DNA from 3 places in the Shewanella sp. SNU WT4 genome. Region 2 is predicted to be linked to each of the others. Evidence: riboswitches for the same ligand, from Rfam matches in the RefSeq annotation. Region 2 holds a riboswitch; each other region holds the start of a gene.
What was found. A riboswitch is a leader RNA that binds a small molecule or an ion and turns the genes downstream of it on or off. The one in region 2 is predicted to bind cyclic di-GMP.

Region 1 (6,998 bases), 1.3 Mb from region 2:
ACGCTTTACCAATGGCTTCGCGCATATCACCGCTATGCCAGCCACCATCAGTGTCACTGCGTTCAGTGTACACTTTGCCATTAGGCATAGTGACAGTTTCAAAATGGGCAGGGGCATATTGGCCCATCACTAATTTAGATACTGGGATTTTTTGAAAATAATCACTGGCATGTTCAGCAGTATTGTTAGCCATGGTATTGCGGCCACGTGGCTTAGTTAACATGCCCATGTCGATGTTTTGGATGACTAACTCAGGCGCGCCGCCAAAGGTAATACTGTGCTGCGCCAATTCTGAACTGCGGCCATGATTATCGATAAACTTAAGGGATAAGCCTGGGGTCATCCAATTCCATTGAAGCGGCAAGCTCCAGACATCATGGTCAAAAATGACCATTGGCCGACCGTCAACGGCGTATTGGTCAGTTTTGGGCTGATTGGCGGGCGACTGCATGATTTCGCGCGCGATAAGCTCGCCTTCAAAATACACCTCAACCCATAACTGGTTAATGTCGTTAAGCTCTGGCGTCACTAGCAGCATGGCAGCACGGTTGATCACGACATCCGGCGCATTTAACTCATCATTGCCAAAGGGGGCGGTTAAGCTGTGACTTTGCATCAAGGACACATGGGCGGCAATTTCACCATCAAGGTGATTTAAGTGGCGAATACCATCATGAAAACCCGCTTGACTGGTTTTGGTGGTGAGTGTAATCGGTTCTACGGCTACACACCCTGTGGTATTACAAGCTTCCAGGGCTAATTGATAATCAGTGTTTGGTGACAGATTACCTAGGTAGAACTCAGGGGCGGTGGCGTTAAACATTTGCGTTTTAGTTGACGGTGAACTTAAACTCAGCTGATAGTGATTACCTTCCACATGGCCTTGCCAAGTGGCAGTGGCACCAATATCAAATATGCCAGACAGGGCAAAGTCAGTAATCATAGGCGCGCTGATACACTCAGTCTTTTCAAAGCGCATTATCTTATCTTCGCTGAAACTGGGTTCTGGAAAATATTCGACAAAACAACCCTGAGTGTCGCTACTCATGCTGCCAAAATCATCATGAATGAAATAAAAACCGTAGTTATTATTCATCACTATGTCCCATTTATCATTTAAAAATGGGAACGCGGCATAATAAGGGGCTAGGGCTTCTTCGCCGCCATAAGGGAAAGGAAATTTAGGGTAATTATCATCATGCAGTTCAAAACGATAGTCGTTATAGACAATAAAGCGTTTGTTACCATCAACAATCACGCCATCATTAGCTTCACCGCGCTGTTTCATGGCTTTAATGACGCTAAACGTTTGTTCGGCAGCTTGCTGCATAGTGACTTCGGCCTGCGCCGCTAACGGCACCAATGCACTAGCTATCACTAAGGCGAGAGGGGAAAAACGAGTTTTAAACATATATCTTCCTTATTGAGCGTAGAAATTCAATAAGGCAACACGCATTACTAGACTTGCTGCATAAGGCGACAAGTCTGATACCAATGGCATCGCCGCTATCATAGGTACAAATGCCCCTTAGACCGGTGGTTTTGCGTCCCAGCCTTTCAACTGGTTTGCCTTTTTCAATGTGTCAGCAATTTTTGCTGGCGACCAATATATGGATTAATTAATCCAGTGCCAATGTAAGCATCTGCTTAACTAATTGATTTTGATGGCATTGCTGGTCTTGCTGATTCATCTTGGGCGCGCTAACCTCTAAAATAGCAGAAATGGCGCAAGTTAAGATGATGGTTTAACCATAGGCGCAAAAACCGAGATAGGCCAGGTTGCAATAAGTCGGTATAAGTTATGGAATGATTAATGACTTAAGCTATTAAATTCTTTCAAAATGAGTATGATATTGCACAATATGTTACCTAGCTTGGCTAGTTTCGGATGTAGGGCAATATGCAGCAATCAAGGATAGTTTTCCCGAAAACACGTTTACAGAAGCGCTTAGCGTTATGGCGACCATGGTTATATATGGTGCTATATACACTGGCCTTGTATAGCCTGATTCAAGTGGGGCTTGCGAGCAGTTTTGATGTCGGGGTTTGGCCTGGGGTTTGGGTTAAAGATGCCATTATTCAGCTGGTATTCGCGGCGCTATTATTTGTATTGTGCCGCAATTTTTTAGCTTGGGTCATAGTGTACACCAGCTTTACCTTAGTGCTGCAGGTCAGTAATGCGCTCAAGCTCATGATCTTAGGCAGCCCCATCATGCCTGATGACTTTAGTATCGTCGGCAATATGTTTCAGTTATTTAATGATTGGCGTTACTGGGCCTTATGGGCGGCGCTACTGATCCCATTTGGCGGCTTGATGGTCGCGATTGCTTGGCAGCGGCAGCGCACTTGGTTGCTACTGGCGTTATTGGTTGGGGCTGGATTTTTTTATGTTAATCAATCCAGTAGCTTACAAGCATGGTTTGATGTCCATGTGGGCGATAGGGTGTGGGATCAACCGGGTAACTATAAAGATCGCGGCTTGTTGCTGCATTTGACGGTAGAAGGCAGTCGCGTGATTGCGCGGGGTCAAACGAAAGTAACACAAGAGCAAGTGTTAGCCGCTAAAACCAGTATTTTCCCAGCGCAAGCCTTAGCTCCCGCCGCCAGCATTAGCGATAAGCGCAATGTTTATGTGTTATTGCTGGAATCCTTTTGGGATCCTATGGCGCTTGGCAACGTGGGCTTTAATCAAGACCCGTTTGACCCAAGGTTTCGCGATTTATGGCAAGCCACAGCCAATAGCACAGTGCTAGCGCCGGTATTTGGTGGTTATACGGCCAATAGTGAATTTGAAGCCTTATGCGGGTTTCCTGTCACCCAAAATGCGGTGTTTTTTGAGGGTTGGCTGCGCAATGAAGTGCCGTGCTTGCCGCGCTATTTATCCGATGCTGGCTATCAAACCATAGCTTCACACCCCAATCATGCGGGCTTTTGGAATCGGGTTAATGCTTATAATCGCGTAGGTTTTGATAAATACTGGTCGATTAATGATTTCCGCCAAGATGACATGAACCGCGAGTTTATGAGCGATGTGTCGTTATTTAATCAAGTGTGGGATAAAACGGCGGCTAATCGCGATAATGGCCAAGCGACGCTAAATTACATAGTCACTATTTTTGGACATTTGGATTATCCATTAAACGAGCGCCGCCCTGTGGTGATAAGCGCGACTGGCGCGAATGAGATGGCGGTGAAATATGCCAATCAAATGTACTACAAAACCCGTGAAATCATGGACTTTATTGCCACAGTGCAAGCGCAAGACCCACAAGCGTTAATCGTGATGTTTGGTGATCACTTACCGTTTCTTGGGCCTAATTACGACGGCTATACCCAAACTGGCGTCATTAGTGCTAATAAAGCGGATTTTAGCCCTGAGATGTTTGCCACGTCACTGCGCACGCCGTTAATTGTGATTGATGGTATTAATGGCCCGCAGCAATGGGGCGAGATTGCCTTGTATGAGTTGCCACGCCGGATTTTGGCCTTGCTCGGGGATACGCAGCAGAACTTGTTAACTGTGCTTAAATCGCCGCAAGCTGCCACTGTGCGCCCGCTCGCTGGGATCAGCATAGTGCAGCCGCCCGCCGGTGATAAAATGCTGTGCGCGCAGCAATCACAAACGCCTGAATGCCAAGTGTTTAATGAGTGGTTAGAGCAAGCACTGATTATTTCACAAGATATCTTTAGTGGCGCCCAGTGGAGCTTAGCGCCAACTCAGAAAGACTAGTTGGCCCTTTGGCTAGCTTGTGCTCAGATAATTGCTGTAGCAGCTAAGTCAGTTAACGCTTAAGAGTAAAGGCCGATAACCCTTTGATGGTTATCGGCCTTAATTAGATGGTCCGCCTCACCCCTAAGCTAAGCTTAGGGTTAGGCAAACAAAGAGGCGAACCATCATGTCTACTATTAAAGTAATTGGGATCGATTTAGGCAAATCTTCTTTTCATCTTGTTGCTCATGACTATAGCGGTCGAGAGCAATTTCGAAAGCATTTATCTCGCGCAAAACTTATTGAGTTTTTAGCTCAAACACCCGCAACAATCATAGCCATGGAGTCATGTGGTGGCTCACATTGGCTCGCTCGAAAGTGCCAGTCTTTTGGGCACGAAGTTAAACTCATTCCTCCGCAGTACGTTAAACCTTACGTTAAAACTAATAAAAATGATTACATCGATGCTGATGCAATAGCGGAAGCATCAACACGCCCATCGATGCGCTTTGTTGGTGTTAAAACTGAAACTGCTCAGGTTATCTCAGTGATCCAACGTATTCGTTCTAGTTACGTAAAAGAGCGTACCGCGTGCATGTCCCGTATTGGAGCTATCTTGCTTGAATTTGGTATGAGCTTCCCTAAAGGGCATAGCAAGATGAAGAGCCTATTTCAATGGCTTGCTTATAGTAAAGAATCTATTCCTCAGATGTTAATGCAGGAGTTGATTGAGCATCACGAATACTATTTACAGCTTAATGAGCGTATTGCAGGTCAAGATAACAAGCTGAAACAGCTTGTCGAGCAAAATGAAGATGCTCAACTGCTTAAATCTATCCCAGGTGTGGGAAATTTAACAGCGAGTCAGTGTTTAGCGGATATCTCCGATGTGGGTCACTTTAAAAATGGACGACAGTTAGCCGCCTGGATAGGGCTTGTCCCACATCAATACTCAACTGGCGGCAAAACCACGCTTTTGGGGATAAGTAAGCGCGGCAACAAAGCGTTGAGGACGTTATTCATCCATGGTGCACGGTCGATTTTATCAAGGCCAGAGGTTGCAGTCGCTGTTTTTGGTGAATGGATTTTGGAGTTAAGAGCCAGAAAGCCATTTAACGTAGCGGTTGTCGCTTTGGCGAATAAGTTAGTGCGGATAGCGTGGTCAGTGTTATCGACCAAGCAAGCATTTGAAGTAAGAGTTTAAGCCGAGTTTGCAGATGATAAAAAAGATGGCAGAACGGTCAGACCACTAGATTGAAGACCTGACATAAAAAACAGCAACGCAGTATGCTTTGGGCTTTTTGAGGACAATCTAGCGCGGAACTCATCGTGGAGCGGGTGGTAGCACCTAATGAAGACTCCGAATACATTAGCGCAAACCAACCTCGTTATCGAAAATATCATTTGCAATAACGAGGCGGACCATACATTTTTATGGGGCGATGACAAGTGTTTGCTGACAAGGAAGCTGGTGGCATAAATAGTGAACTGCCGGAATAGTTGCGCTAAGAGTGACTGCTGAGCAGAAGCGCTGCAGCGATAAGCGCCCGAGTCGTTATCGTCCTAACTATTAATACCAGTATTAAAATCATATCAAAACAGGCGTAGCGCTTGATTGCCATGGCATTGATATCGCTTAGCTATCACCAGCATAGTTTCACTTTCATCACCCTAGTTTCACTATCACCACACAAGTTTCACTATCATCACCCTAGTTTCACTCTTATTGCCAGCATTACCAGCGTTTAACGATAGCGGCGTTAGCCTATAAAAAAGCCACCGATTAAGGTGGCTTTCAAGGCTTACGTGTTCAAGGCTTAAGCGCCGCGCTCAGGCTTATTTTTTGACTATGTGCTCTTCACGATTAATCGGGCGCATCGGCTCAATTAACTTAGCGGGAATGCCTGGCATAGCGCTAATTAAGCTCACCACCACTGCCGCAATAAACGGAATACTTTGCACTAAAATCACCAAACGCCACATGTACAAGTCAATTAAGCTGACGTTGTGGGTCAAGCTGCCAGTATTTATACCGCGAGTGATCAGATACACGCCGCCGAGCATAGCAATGGCAAACAGTAACTCTTCGCGGCAATCCATTAATGCCTTTAACAAGCGGTTTTTAGCCGCAAGTTTTGGGGTACGAAAGAAGCCAATCTTACTGGTGACAAAGCCTGCCACCATAGCGCGGCCAATGGTATGAGATAGCGCTAAGCCTGCAATACAAGAGGCGATAGATTGACGCCAATTAGTGCCCACACGGCGGCGATAAAGCACAAACATCTTACTGAGTTTGAACACAAAGAAAGACAGAGGCAATACCGATAATAAGGCTTCTGGCGTAGCAAAGTGCTCAGGGAACAAAACTATTAACACGGTCCAAAAAATCGCAGCAAGGTTAAAGAACAAGTTAATGCCATCGGCTAACCACGGCAACCAGCCCGCGAGGAAGTGATAACGCTGCCCCTTACTTAACTTGGTATCATTCATACCTAATAAGGTGGATAAATGCTCGCGCATAATCACCACAGCGCCATAGGCCCAGCGAAAACGCTGTTTCTTATAGTCGATAAAGGTGTCTGGCATGACGCCTTGGCCATAGCTGCGCGGCACATAAGTGGCATCGTAACCTGCGGCTAAAATTCGCAGCCCAAGCTCGGCATCTTCAGTAATTGACCATTCGCTCCAGCGCATGTCTTGCAACACTTGCGCTCGCACCATAGTCATAGTGCCGTGTTGAATGATGGCATTACGCTCGTTACGGGTCACCATACCTATATGGAAGAAGCCTTGGTATTCGGCGTTGATCATGGCCTTATACAAGGATTCATCGCCATCATGATAATCCTGCGGCGCTTGCACTATGGCCATATTCGGATCTTCAAAGGCCGGCACCAGTTCACTTAACCATTCGGGCGCCACTTGATAATCACTGTCGATAACCGCAATGATTTCAGCATCTTTCGCCGTGTGTCCTAAGGCAAAGTTAAGGGCACCCGCTTTAAAGCCCGAAATTGGGTCAACATGGAAGAATTTAAACTTATCCCCTAAGGTCAAGCAGTGCTGCTCTACGGGTTGCCAGACGTTAGGATCTTTAGTGTTGTTATCTATCACTATCACTTCATAGTCTTGATAATCGAGGCGACTTAAGGCGTTAAGTGTCTCTTTGAGCATCTCTGGCGGCTCATTATAAGCTGGCACATGAATAGAAACTTTAGGGTGATATTCATTTGGCAGCATGCGCTTGGGCGTGCGCCGATACTTTTTAAGCCACTGCGCTTCGGCCCAT
Region 2 (6,998 bases):
TTTGTGTGCGGCAAATGTGGCAATACTGACAATGCAGATAACAACGCATCACTGGTCATTAAGAAACGGGCAATTAACCTAATTTTAGACACTGGAACGGTGTTGTCTGATGATGGGGTTCTAAGAACCAAGTCAGATAGTGGACGTGGAGGCAATCGTAAGACTAGCCGAGCCAACAACTCGACTAGCAGTGTCCAACGAAGCGTCAAAAAAGAAAAGTTAGCAGCTTAGGCTGTTGTCTTGGAAGCTCGCTGCTTTAGCTGCGAGTAGTTCACGGTGCTATGCCAGACAAGCTTGGCTGAATTTAGTGCTAGCCATGCACATGACTGGCCGCTATCGCCCATCCAAGGTATGATAGCGGGTCTTTTATTGTTGTGGATTTTCCCTTGAGCGGTTTTACATCATTAGGCATAGCGCCTGAGTTTGCTAAGCATTTAGCCCCAGAATTTATTGAACCTACCCCCATCCAAACCAGCGTTATTCCGCTAATTTTGTCTGGCCAAGATGTGATTGCCCAAGCGGCGACGGGGAGCGGTAAAACCGCAGCGTTTGTGCTGCCATTATTGCAACAATTACAACAGCATAGCGCAGGCGTAAAAGGCAATCATATCCGCGCCTTGATTTTAGCGCCAACCCGCGAGCTCGCGCGCCAATTAAGTACTCAATGTATTCAGTTTGCCAATAAGCAGCAATCAGCCATGCGCGTGCGTTTGGCCCATGGCGGCGTATCGATAAACCCGCAGATGATAAGTTTACGCAATGGCGCCGATATTCTAGTGGCTACGCCTGGTCGCTTATTGGAATTAATCGAATGCAACGCGGTAAAACTCGGCCAAGTTAAGCATTTAGTGTTAGATGAAGCCGACCGTTTATTAAATTTAGGCTTTAGTGATGAGCTTAATCAGTTGTTAGCAAGCTTACCTAAACAGCGTCAAACACAGCTGTTTTCGGCGACGTTTGATGATGACATTAAGCACCTGGCAGATGCTTGGTTAAACCAGCCTAAGCATATCCAGATTGAATCTGTGTTATCTCAGCCCAAGATTGAGCAGCGGGTGTATGAAGTTAACCGTGAGCAAAAGTCAGCGTTACTGACGCATTTACTCAAGAGCTTAGAATTATCGTCAGTACTAGTGTTTGTGAATGCCAAATTAAGTTGTGACCGCCTTGCGCAAAAGCTGCAAAAAGCTGGCATCGACAGCTTAGTGTTCCACGGCGATAAATCACAAGGCAAACGCCATCAAGCGTTAGATGATTTTATGGCGGGCAAAATCCCTGTACTGATTGCCACCGATATTGCAGCGCGCGGTTTAGATATTCAGCATTTACCGGCCGTGATTAACTTTGAATTGCCACGAAGCCCAGCCGATTATATCCACCGTATTGGCCGTACTGGCCGAGCAGGGGAGGCGGGGCTTGCCATTAGCTTGATTTGTCATGATGAATATCAGCATTTTGGTGTGATAGAAAAGAAGCATAAGTTGGCCGTTGAGCGTTTGCAGTTAAAGGGGTTTACCCCTAAGAGTCTTGAGCTGTATAACCAGCAAGCAGCAGAGCTTCCTACTGAAAAAGTGGCTCCAAGCTCGCAAAAGCGCAAAAAGAAACCAAAAATGCGCTCTGGATCCTAACCGATTTTTCAAAGCGCTGGCATAGTAGCGTTTTTCCTTCACTGAACAGAGTGGTTTATGCTGCATATGTTTTGGTTAGTGGAAGGTCAGATTGCCGGACGCAGTGGCCCAACCCTTAACCCATGGAATATCGGTGAACTGAAAGACGCCGGAATTGGTGCAATTATTTCAGTTATTGATGGTGATGCCGCTGACGCTGAGCGTATTCGCGCCGCAGGCATTCGCTATGAGTGCATTGCGTTACCGGATGCTATTACCCCGAGCGCGCAAGATTTAGAAGATGTTGTGGCACACCTGCCAGCAGTTATCGCCTTTATCAAGCAAGCTTGCGACGATGGTCTAGTGGTATTAATCCACTGCGGCTCAGGTCAAGACTGTACTTGCTTAGTGATGGCGCAATACTTGATTGAGCAAGGCGCAGCGCCTGTGCACGCTATTAGCCAAGTACGCAATGTCAATGCCAATGCATTTAGCCGCGATGGTTGGGATCAATTTGCCTTTGATGTGGTTTATCAATTGCAGTAAATCGCAATTATGTAAAACGCAGTGATGTAAATCTAAACTAGCTTTACTGTGAGTATTCCTTAAAGGGCACCTTAATCGGGTGCCCTTTATATTTTCTTGTGAGCGTCGTTTTGACAATTTTGTAACACTTGGTCTCAAGTATTAGCCTAAGCGCACTGTGGTTTTATGTGGTTAATGGTCTGCTACATTAACCAATCTTTAACTAGGTACCAGCGATCCGCGATAAATATCACAGAAATCAGGCGCTAGCGGCTAATTTTCAGCAATATGGTGAGTTAATTGGGATCTAGGCTAGACAAGGGCTAAGACATTAGTTACAAAACTAGACTCGCCATAAACAAAGTGCAGCGTTTTGCTGCTTAAGCCAGTTTATCATCGCGACATTAATAACATAACGATAACAAGATTGGGCCTAAGTCATGAATAAGAATGATTCATTTTTTTACCGCATTGCCAATGGCAATTTGGTATTGCAAATTTTAGTGGGGATAATCGCCGGCGTTGCGCTAGCCACATGGTCACCAGAAGGTGCGGCACACGCCTCTATTTTAGGTGACTTGTTTGTGGGCGCGTTAAAAGCCATAGCTCCTTTGCTGGTGTTTATTTTGGTGGCGGCATCGATTGCTAACCACAAGCAAAATAGTAAAACCGCCATGCGCCCAATTGTGATCTTGTATTTATTTGGTACCTTCACCGCCGCCTTAACTGCCGTGGCAATGAGCTTTTTATTCCCAACAGATTTAGTACTGATTAACGCGGCAACCGGCACTACGCCGCCACAAGGCATAAGTGAGGTGCTGCACACCTTGCTGTTCAAGTTGGTCGATAACCCAGTCAATGCACTGTTAACTGGTAACTATATTGGTATTCTTACTTGGGGTGTGGGTCTAGGTTTTGCCTTAGCGCAAGCGTCACAGTCGACTAAACAAGTGTTTGCCGATATGAGCCACAGTATTTCGCAGATGGTGCGTTTTATTATCCGTTTAGCGCCACTTGGTATTTTTGGTTTAGTGTCTGCCACCTTCGCGCAAACAGGTTTTTCAGCGTTAGCGGGTTATGCCCATTTGTTGGCTGTGTTACTTGGCGTGATGGCTATTATGGCATTAGTAGTTAACCCATTAATCGTATTTGCTAAAATTCGCCGTAACCCTTATCCACTGGTGTTTCAGTGCTTACGTGAAAGTGGTATCACCGCCTTCTTTACCCGCTCAAGTGCGGCCAACATTCCAGTGAACATGGCACTTTGCTCCAAGCTTAAGCTGCATGAAGATACTTACTCAGTCTCTATTCCATTAGGTGCCACCATTAACATGGGCGGCGCGGCGATTACTATTACTGTGCTGACCTTAGCGGCAGTGCACACCTTAGGTATTCAAGTTGATATCTTTACTGCGCTGTTATTAAGTGTGGTCGCGGCAGTATCGGCGTGCGGCGCATCAGGTGTGGCGGGTGGCTCGCTGCTACTTATCCCATTAGCTTGTAGCTTATTTGGTATTAGTAATGATGTAGCCATGCAAGTAGTTGCTGTAGGCTTTATCATAGGTGTTATTCAAGATGCGGCAGAAACCGCCTTGAATAGCTCAACTGACGTGGTATTTACCGCTGCAGCCTGTGAAGCGCTAGAGCGCCAGCAAGGCTAAGTGATGTGATACAGGTTGGTTTGTCATAACGGCTATTTTTATTAAGGGCTAGTCACTAAGTGACTAGCCCTTTTGTTATTTCTTTTAGGCTAATGAGCCTCCATGACTTATCGGAATCACAGTAAACTAATTATGAGATGTTCTTCATAAGCCGTTACACCAATCTCGCCTAATTACAATAAAAGTTCCTCAATTCCAAAAGTGATTCAATGAAAATACCAGTACTTTATTATGACGCATTTTCTCTAAATAAATTGTAACAGATTCATTGGCAGGCAATGTGATAAAAAGCCTAATTTTTAGTAACGTAGGGCTGGGAAATCGAGAGTCATTTATTATTGTGGTGTAGGTCACGATTTATTGTTTTCCCAAAAAAATCAAGCTCTCATATTACTGTTACAGTATGTTACTATAGCTACAAATCTTACGTTAATGTCTGATTTTATAGAAAAAGGCAAACCAGTCGAAAGGCTGGGACGCAAAGCTTCCGGTCTAAGGGGAAACCTAAGATAGCGGGGACGCCAAAATCATAGCAATTTAATTTGCTTGCTTACGCACTTTGTTTGCCTTATTTGCATTGTCTAATAAGGAATATTCTTTGAAAACTAAACTATCCACCGCAGCGATTTTTGTTGCTTCTATGCTATCAGCAAATACATTTGCGGCTCTGCCTGGTACGCCAACTTTAGGTTGGGGTGAAACAAAATTTGCAATCATCGATATCGACCAATCAACCAGCGCCTACAACAAACTTGTTACGGTTAAAGATGCTGCTAAAGTTACCGTTAATTGGAACTTATGGAATGGTGAACTCGGTGACACTGCTAAGGTGTACTTAGACGGTGAGGAAGTTTGGAAAGGAATTTCTGTCGCAGCAGGTGAGGCTACATTTGATGTAAAAAAAGGTGGTCGCTATCAAATGCGTGTGGCCTTGTGTAATGATGAAGGTTGCTCTTATAGCCAAACTAAAGAAATTATCGTTGCTGATACTGACGGTAGCCATTTAGCGCCTCTTGAAACTAAGATGCTTGAAAATAACCGCCCATACGTTAATAAAACTGACAAGGTTGTTGGGTCGTATTTTGTTGAGTGGGGGGTGTACGGTCGCCAATTCCCAGTTGATAAGATGCCTTCTAAAAACCTAACCCACCTGTTATATGGCTTTACCCCTATGTGTGGTGGTGATGGCATTAATGACAGCCTTAAAAGTATTGAAGGTAGCTTTCAAGCCTTGCAAAAAGCATGTGAAGGTCGCGCTAATTTTGAGCTAGCCATTCATGATCCTTGGGCTGCTATTCAAAAGCCACAAGAGGGAGTCGGTGTTTTTCAAGATAGTTGTCACTCTTTGCTTAAATATTAAGCTGCATTTATTACGCCTTCTATTGGTGCTTTATCTGGGTTTAGGGTCACGGCTCCAACCGCCTCACAATTTCTCACGTCTTTAGACCAGCGAGTCGGTCTTCTTGCCTTTGCCGCTTCAAGCACTTCCTTACGCTTGGCTAAAATCGCGTTATCTAGCTGAGCATGACGTTGTCCTGGTGAGACAAAATTGAGCTGGCTGTGTTTATGCTCATCGTTGTACCACTTCACAAACTTCTCAACCCATTCTCTTGCGCCAGCTAAACTGCTAAAACCCGATTTTGGCCACTGTGGTCGGTATTTTAAGGTTTTAAATAACGACTCTGAAAAGGGGTTGTCGTTACTCACCCGCGGCCGACTTAATGATGCCGTAATACCGAGTTCTTCTAGCTTGGCTTTCATGGCCAGTGACTTCATCGGCGCCCCATTATCAGAGTGCAGCACTAATGGCGTATTAAAACATTGCTCGCGTAACATGCAGCGTTGGATTAGCGCGGCGGCGTACTCACCGCATTCTTGTTCGTGAACTTCGTAACCCACTATTTTTCTACTGTAAATATCTTCAAACATGTACAGATAATAAAACTGGCCTTTGACGGTTGAAGCCAAATAAGTGATGTCCCACGACCACACTTGATTGGGCCCATCAGCCCGATAACTTAACGGTTTACTTCGATTAACAGCAGCCTGAGTGCGACCACGATGGTTAAGTTGACCATGAGCATTTAACACTCTGTAAAAGCTTGATTCTGAGGCGATATAAATTCCGCTATCTAATAATGTCGGCACAATTTGCGACGGTGGTAAGCTGGCATATTCCTCTTGATTACACACACTTAATATCTGTTGTCGCTCATGTGCTTCGAGTTTATTTGTCGGTTCTGGTCGAGCCGCTATTGGTCTTAAATCGGCTTGCACTTGGCCTGCTCGATACCAACGTCGATAAGTGCGTTTACTGAGTCCAGTTTCAGCACAAGCCTTGTAAAGGCGAGCACCATTGGTATACGCCTCTTGAATTAAGGCAATCAATTCTATGCGCTCAGGCAAGGGAGTTAGCTCTCCTCGCTGTCGTCCCCCCAGAGCGCATTGAGCTTTTTTCTGAGCACCAGTAACGCAGCAGCTTCAGCCAGCGCTTTCTCCTTGTAGCGCAATTCTCGTTGCAATGATTTGATTTCGGCTCTGTCAGCCTTGGCCTGCTGTTTAATGGTTTTGGTTTGTACTTCTGAGGTTTGAAAACCAGCTAAACAATCCTGTTTCCACTGCTGTACTTGTTCGCGGAACAAGCCTTTTTCACGGCAATACTGACTTAACTCGGCTTCCGATAGCGGGGCTGTTTCAATGAGTACCGCAAACTTAGCTTCAGCTGACCAGTCATCAGTTGTTAATGTTTTACCTGGCACGGGGCGACCTTCTTTTCTGACAATATCTCGCCAATGATACAAGGTTTGCACCGCAATGCCTTCTTCCCGAGCAACCTCTGCGACCGTTAAATTGTGAGGCGGTAATAATTTTTTAAGGATCGCCTCTTTACGTTCTGGTGAATACCGAGCCATATCGTTCTCTTTTGCCGCACCCTGTCTTTAAAAATAATGATTATTTAAGGGTGACAACAATCCTGACACAGGGGGGAGTTATGAACTATAACGACCCTTATAAAGGTAACTTTGGTCAGTTAATGGCGCTTAAGCAAGCGCAACCAGACTTAGTTATCCTGCCCTCTATCGGTGGATGGACATTATCAGATCCATTCTTCCAATTTGATGACAAAACAAAGCGTGATGTTTTCGTTAATTCTGCTAAAGAGTTTTTGAAAACTTGGAAATTCTTCGATGGTTTAGATATCGAC
Region 3 (6,998 bases), 1.7 Mb from region 2:
GCGATTATCTAATCCACTAAAGACAGGCTTCACGCTATAAACTTCAATTTTGCGGGCATCAACAGTTTCGTTGTCATCATTATCACTGACGCGATAAGTCAGTACATATTCACCTAAGGTGTTGGTATCAACTTGGCCTTCAATCACAATGCGCGAGGTTAAATCACCATTTTCGGTATCCATAGCAGTCACGCCTGCCATAGGATCAAATGTTGTGGCATGCAGCACGCGCGCATGACCTAAGCCTGTGAATACTGGCTTACCCGCTTCTGGTACTGGCGGCACTTGGCTGTGTACAAATGGGCCATAAGCCTTAATGAAGGACTCATTGTATTCATTACCAGCCGCATCACGCCCCATATCCCAGTTAACAGACCAAGTCATAACACCACGCAGCGGCTGACCTTGGTTTTTCAAGGCTTCAAAAGCGCTGTATAAATGCTGTGGATTTTTAACATAGCCAGTGGCCGCGGCATCGTTGCTGGTTGGGATACCAAACACTAACTTGTCGTGAGGGATCTTATAAAAACTGCGACTGCCGTTAATTAATGAATCCGCAATGTAGTAGATAAACTCTTGCTTGAGTTCATCGTTGTTTTGAGCAACCCAACCTACCCCATCAATCCAGATACCATCGCCACCTTGGTTATAAAACTGCGGGTTGATCCAGTCGTAGTAGCCTTCTAAACGCTCTAAATAAGGAACGTATTTGCCACCCGTTGTCAGGTATGGGAATTCTGGAGCCATGGTAATTAAGAAGTTTTTACCTTGAGCGCGGTAGTGCTCTTTCACCATGATTAACGCCGCTGGGATAACCGTCTGGTTATCAGCAGCAGTCACCGCGGCTTGCTCTAAATCTATATCTAAACCATCAAAACCGTAGATATCGGTAAGACGAATCAGTTCATCAGCAAAGGCTTGTTCATCACCGATTTTTAATTCGATATGGGCATCGGCGCCACCTAAGGCTAATAATACGGCGCGGCCTTGACGGTTTAATTCGGCAATTTCAGCAATAAATTCTGCTTCTGATAAACCCACTTGCGGGTCTAAACGAAAGGTAGGAATACGACCTTCAGCTGTGTCATAGACCTTCATAAAAGAGATGTCGACGACGTTATACATAGGGTTAACGTCGCTTAGTTTAACGCATGGCGCTACGCCACCTTTGTAACCGCTGCCATCACACCAGTTATGCCAGTAGCCTACGACGACACCGGCTTCAGGGTTTACCATTTGCGCCTGTAGCGGCTGAGCTAGCCCAGTCAGAGCCAAGACTAACGCACTCAGTGTTAATTTCTTTATCATCATTATTTCCCGTTTCAAATAGAAACAGGTAACGCGAGTTTTTGCACTCGAACACTACCTGTGGAAGCCCCGCTATCTTATGGTTTCACCACTTAGACCGGAGGTTTTGCGTCATGCGCTTTCACGCATTTTGCCTTTATCGCAAGCAGCTTCATGACAAGATGAATCAGCCTTTACAATAACTTGAGCCGCAACAAGCTTGGCTCTAAGTAGTTATGATTGTCACCTTTAATCTTAAAATAAGCTTAAAACCATGCTTAAATATGATTAATAGCATAATTCGCACTCAAATCATTTACTTATAAAAGCAAATAACCCACATCTACCGAACCTTTCGCTCGCTAACTTCATGCTAAAACAACAACTAATCGCCACTATCTACTGGTTTAGGCCGACTAACGCTTAAGCGCTAACCATGCTTGAATATTGAAATAAATTTAGGCTTTAAAACACTCAATCCACTGAAGCAGATTGAGTCGCCATCCCACAACTGATAATGTTTATTAAGATGTTATAAACGTAAACATTATCGCCATCAATCATTATCACCTATGGTGTATATTCAATCACACGGATACGCAGATTAAGGATTGCTCGTGACCTCACTCAATCAAAGTGTTTCTCTTGATGGTACCGATGTTGAAAGTAAACGCGCCGAGATTAAGCGCTATTTCAACCATACTTGGCAGCAATATCAGCAGTTATTCGACCTTATCAATACCGATGACGCCTATTTTCTTAAGGCTGAACCGTTACGTCATCCGTTGATTTTTTATTTTGGCCATACCGCCACTTTTTATATCAACAAACTTAAACTGGCTCGCCTCATTGATGAGCGTATCAACCCTGAATTTGAGTCTATGTTTGCCATAGGCGTGGATGAAATGAGCTGGGATGATGTCAACAGTCAGCACTATGCCTGGCCAAGCGTCTGTCAAGTGCGGCGCTATCGCGATGAAGTGAGCGCTTGTGTCAATCAAGTCATAGATAACCTAGCGCTGAGCTTACCTATTACGGCGCAATCGCCGGCTTGGCTCATATTAATGGGCATAGAGCATGAAAGAATTCATCTTGAAACATCGTCTGTCATTATCCGCCAGCTGCCGCTGCATTTAGTGACGCCCTCAAGCAACTGGCATGCTTGCGAGAGCATGGCTCTAGCGCCCAGCAATCAGTTGCTGCATCAAAGCGGTGGCACTATGACGTTAGGCAAAGCCGCTACCGACATGACTTATGGTTGGGATAATGAGTACGGCCAGCAGTCAGTCACAGTGAATGACTTTGAAGCGAGTCGCTATTTAGTTAGCAATCAAGAGTACCTGGCCTTTGTTGAGGCGGGTGGTTATCAAACCTTAAGATGGTGGACCCAAGAAGGTCAGCAGTGGCTAAATTACACCCAAGCGCAGCATCCAAGATTTTGGCGTAAACACCAAGGTCTATGGTGGCAACGCAACCTCACCGAAGAAATCCCTTTGCCCTTAAACTGGCCAGTAGAAGTTAATTACTTAGAAGCCAAGGCCTTTTGCCATTACTTAAGCGAAGTGCAGCAAAGTCAGTTACGCCTTCCGACAGAAGCTGAATGGTATTGTTTACGCCAAAACGTCAGTGGCGATAGCCAAGATTGGCAAGAAATCCCTGCCAACTTAGGTCTGGCACACTTTGCCTCATCTTGCCCTGTCAATCGCTTTGAGCATCAAGGATTTTATGATGTTATCGGTAATGTTTGGCAATGGAGCGAAACCGCCATCAATGGCCTTAACGGCTTTGAAGTGCATCCCATGTATGATGACTTCTCCACCCCAACCTTTGATGGCCGCCATAACCTCATTAAAGGTGGCAGCTGGATTTCAACCGGCAATGAAATGCAGCATGCCAGTCGCTACGCCTTCAGACGGCACTTTTATCAGCATGCAGGCTTTCGCTATGTGCGCTCAGCGCAAGCATTACCCAGCAATGAGCCAGTGAATATTTACGAAACCGATGAGCTTATTTCCCAGTACTTAGAATTCCATTATGGTGATAGCCACTTTGGTGTGGCCAATTTCTGCGTCAATGCAGTGGCAAGTGTTATGGCTGAAATTGAACCAAACCGCACTCTTAAGGCGCTGGATATTGGCTGCTCTGTGGGGCGCGCTAGTTTTGAACTGGCTAAGCATTATCAGCAAGTGGACGCTATCGATTTTTCGGCGCGCTTTATTTCTCAAGCCATAGATTTATGTGAGCAAGGACAAAAGCGCTGGACTATTACCACTGAAGGCGAGCTGCAAGAATTTAAGAGCGTAAGTCTAACGCAGCTAAACTACCAAGACTTAGCCGCTAACATACATTTTCAGCAAGGGGATGCTTGTAATCTCAAGCCTAGGTTGAGTGGCTATGATCTTATTTATGCTGCCAACTTAATTGATAGATTAACCGACCCCCATAAGTTTTTGGCAGATATGCCTGCAAGGCTTAATAGTCGCGGCTATTTAGTGATCTTATCCCCCTACACTTGGCTGGAGCAGTACACAAATAAAGCCAATTGGCTCGGCGGCTTTAAGCGCGATGCGGAGAACTTTACTAGCTTAGATGGGCTTAATGAGGCGCTGCATCAAGACTTTGAACTGTGCGCCGTGAAGGACATTCCCTTTGTCATTCGCGAAACTAAACGCAAATTCCAACACAGCATTTCGCAGTTATCGATTTGGCGTAAACGCCAGTAAAGAGCATACGCCAGATAGCATAAGGCCCGCATAATGCGGGCCTTATCTTTGACTCTATTATTACAGACCGTAGGTGTAGCTGGCTTGTAATCCTAATGGAATACCAAGACCCCAATAGGCAAGTAAGAACAAGGTCCAACCCACTAAGAAGGCCACCGAATACGGCAGCATCATAGCAATCAAGGTACCTATCCCTGTGTCCTTAACGTACTTCTGGCAATACACCACCACTAACGGGAAGTAAGGCATTAACGGCGTAATGATGTTAGAGCTTGAATCACCAATACGGTAAGCGGCTTGGGTTAAATCGGGTGAAATGTTCAGCTGCATCAACATAGGCACAAAGATAGGCCCTAATAATCCCCACTTGGCAGAGCTTGAACCCACAAACAAGTTAACAAAGGCTGTCAGGAAGATGATGCCGACGATAGTCACTGAACTTGGCAAGGCTAATGCTTTTAATACTTCAGCGCCTTCAATGGCCAGCAAAGCCCCCAAGTTAGACTTAGTAAACGCCGCCACAAACATGGCGCAGAAGAATGCCATGACTATGTAGTAAGCCATGCCACCCATAGACTTGCTCATGGCAGCAATCATGTCGCGTGAGCTAGTGAAAGTGCCAACCATGAAGCCATAAATGGCGCCAGGGATCCAGAACAGTAAGAAGATAAGCGGCACGATAGATTGCATTAATGGCGCTTTAAAATCTGTCAGCTCACCGTTAGCGGCGCGCATGGCAGAATCCGCTGGAGCGCTCGCTAAATACAACAGCACTAAACCTAAGACCATCACCATAGAGGCAACATTAAAGGCGCGTTTCTCTTTCGGGCCCACTTCATCAAATGAAGGTAAACCGCTGGTATCGCCGTCAACCTTAGTCTTTTGCAGTCTAGGCTCAATAATCTTGTCGGTAATGTACCAACCTAACAGCACGATAAATAAGCTCGATGCTGAGGTGAAGAACCAGTTATTGAGTGGATTGACTGAAATGGCAGGGTCGATAATTTGCGCCGCGCTCTGGGTGAAACTTTGTAATAACGGATCTAATCCCGATGGCACAAAGTTAGCGCCAAAGCCGCCGCTCACGCCAGCAAAAGCTGCCGCAATACCCGCTAACGGATGACGACCCACAGCAAAGAAAATAACCCCAGCTAATGGGATTACTAACACGTAGCCCGCATCAGTTGCGGTATGGCTAACTATAGAGATTAAAATAATCGATGGGGTTAAGTACTTAGCTGGCGTGACTTTCAACATCAATTTCAATGCTGTATTAATAAAGCCAGAATGCTCAGCCACACCGACACCTAACATGGCCACTAACACTACGCCAAGCGGCGCAAAGCTAGTAAAGGTGGTCACCATAGAGGATAAAAATCCCACAATGGCAGAACCTGTCAGCAAGTTATTGACTTCTAACGGTACACCGGTGCGAGGATCTATGGTCGCAAAGTCCATCTGCGCAAAAATGGCAGATAATCCCCAAATTAATAACATCCCCAGTAAAAAGATTACCGCAGGATCGGGGAGTTTATTCCCCACTCGTTCAATGCTATTTAGCATTCGGCTTAGTATGCCGTTCGATTCTTGACTCTCGCCTGACGTCGCCATCTTGATCTCCTCTAATTTTTTTTAGGCTGCTACCTTAGAGACAAAGCTCGTGAGATACAAGCTTACAAGCCTGGGAACGTAGCCAAAGTCGATAACCTTAGCCATATTTGGCGGTTACTTAGCTGAAACATTGTCTACCTATGGACGAGCTGCTGCAAAATCCATCAAACAACTAGGCACATTCGCCCAAAATGAGTAACCTTAAGCAACACAGTTTAAGGATGCTAACTATGTCTGCACAATACCGCGTTTCCTCTCTTACCGCTGTAGTGATAGCGCTACTCCTTGCAAGTTCAACGGCCGATGCTAAAGTGTATCGCTGGGTTGATGCCAAAGGAGGCGTACATTTTTCCGATGTACCGGTTGAAGGCGCCATAAAAGTTGAGCTTAAGCCTGAAACGAGCAATCAAATCTTACTGCCACCCGCACAAGTCAAAGCGGTAGATTTGACCGCCAGTATTAATTATCAGCTCAGCATTAGCTCACCAAGCAATGAAGAAACCATCCGCGACAATAATGGCAATTTTATTGTGACGCTCACCCTAGCTCAGGAGCGGCCTCGCGGCGCGCTTTACCAATTATTGCTTGATGGCGCGCCTTATAACCAAGGCCAAGCCTCTTCCTCATTTGAGCTAACAGGTGTTAATCGCGGTAGTCATACCCTGCAAGCCTTGTTAGTGACTGGCAATGGCCAGACCTTGGCCCAAAGCGGCGTAATTACTATTTTCATGCATCAAGCGGTTTATCATCCACCGAGACCACAGCCGCGCACTGCTAAGTAGTTACATTTGCGACGCTAAGTGTTAGTAAAAAATGAAGTCATCAATGGAGTCATCAATTGGGCAAGCTAAATCGCCCGCTGCAATTTACCCCTTAGCCTAGTGGCTAGCAGCATAATTAGCCGCGGGCATAAATGTGGCTAGTCATTACATCCCCCGAGCGAAACACAATTTGTACTCAGTTAACTGATTGTCCAATCAAGTTAGCTGCAACCTCGGCTAACCTCATGTTAATTAACCTAACTTTTAGCCAAATTTTTATTGCTACCTAAAAGCGGCAGTAAACTTGCATGCGCCAGAGGCACAAGGGAAATAATTAAGTTGTGAGGCACTGACTCAGGGCATAAAGCGCTAGCCATAAGGGCTGACACGGCAAGGCTTCGCACTTGTCCATTGCACCAAGTTGGTGCATCATAAGCGTTAACCCCTGCTTATCGCCAAGGAAACCGTCTATGACCGCCAAAGATATGCGCCGCTGGGATGATGATAAGCTACTCAATCATATGATGACGGCTGTGATAGTCATAGATAGTCGCTGCCATATTCATTATGCCAATTCGGCCGCAGAGCAATTATTTAGCATTAATCGCCACAAGCT

Region 1: another riboswitch for cyclic di-GMP. It lies ahead of FJQ87_RS07915 (M66 family metalloprotease); the one in region 2 lies ahead of FJQ87_RS13440 (chitinase N-terminal domain-containing protein).
Region 3: another riboswitch for cyclic di-GMP. It lies ahead of FJQ87_RS03050 (immunoglobulin-like domain-containing protein); the one in region 2 lies ahead of FJQ87_RS13440 (chitinase N-terminal domain-containing protein).

Annotation. Positions count from the first base shown of each region.
Region 1 is NZ_CP041151.1:1,760,769-1,767,766, forward strand. Features, by position in the region: gene FJQ87_RS07915 (M66 family metalloprotease) at 1-1,411, opposite strand, end outside; cyclic di-GMP riboswitch class I at 1,494-1,581, opposite strand; gene FJQ87_RS07920 (LTA synthase family protein) at 1,901-3,730, shown strand; gene FJQ87_RS07925 (IS110 family transposase) at 3,897-4,913, shown strand; gene FJQ87_RS07930 (glycosyltransferase) at 5,546-6,998, opposite strand, start outside.
Region 2 is NZ_CP041151.1:3,015,375-3,022,372, reverse strand. Features, by position in the region: gene FJQ87_RS13460 (transposase) at 1-231, shown strand, start outside; gene FJQ87_RS13455 (DEAD/DEAH box helicase) at 387-1,628, shown strand; gene FJQ87_RS13450 (dual specificity protein phosphatase family protein) at 1,686-2,153, shown strand; gene sstT (serine/threonine transporter SstT) at 2,573-3,793, shown strand; cyclic di-GMP riboswitch class I at 4,237-4,319, shown strand; partial or broken gene FJQ87_RS13440 (chitinase N-terminal domain-containing protein) at 4,434-5,147, shown strand; one part of gene FJQ87_RS13435 (IS3 family transposase) at 5,150-6,243, opposite strand; one part of gene FJQ87_RS13435 (IS3 family transposase) at 6,243-6,705, opposite strand; partial or broken gene FJQ87_RS13430 (glycosyl hydrolase family 18 protein) at 6,780-6,998, shown strand, end outside.
Region 3 is NZ_CP041151.1:671,115-678,112, reverse strand. Features, by position in the region: gene FJQ87_RS03050 (immunoglobulin-like domain-containing protein) at 1-1,311, opposite strand, end outside; cyclic di-GMP riboswitch class I at 1,368-1,453, opposite strand; gene ovoA (5-histidylcysteine sulfoxide synthase) at 1,905-4,010, shown strand; gene FJQ87_RS03040 (AbgT family transporter) at 4,071-5,621, opposite strand; gene FJQ87_RS03035 (DUF4124 domain-containing protein) at 5,852-6,403, shown strand; gene glnL (nitrogen regulation protein NR(II)) at 6,853-6,998, shown strand, end outside.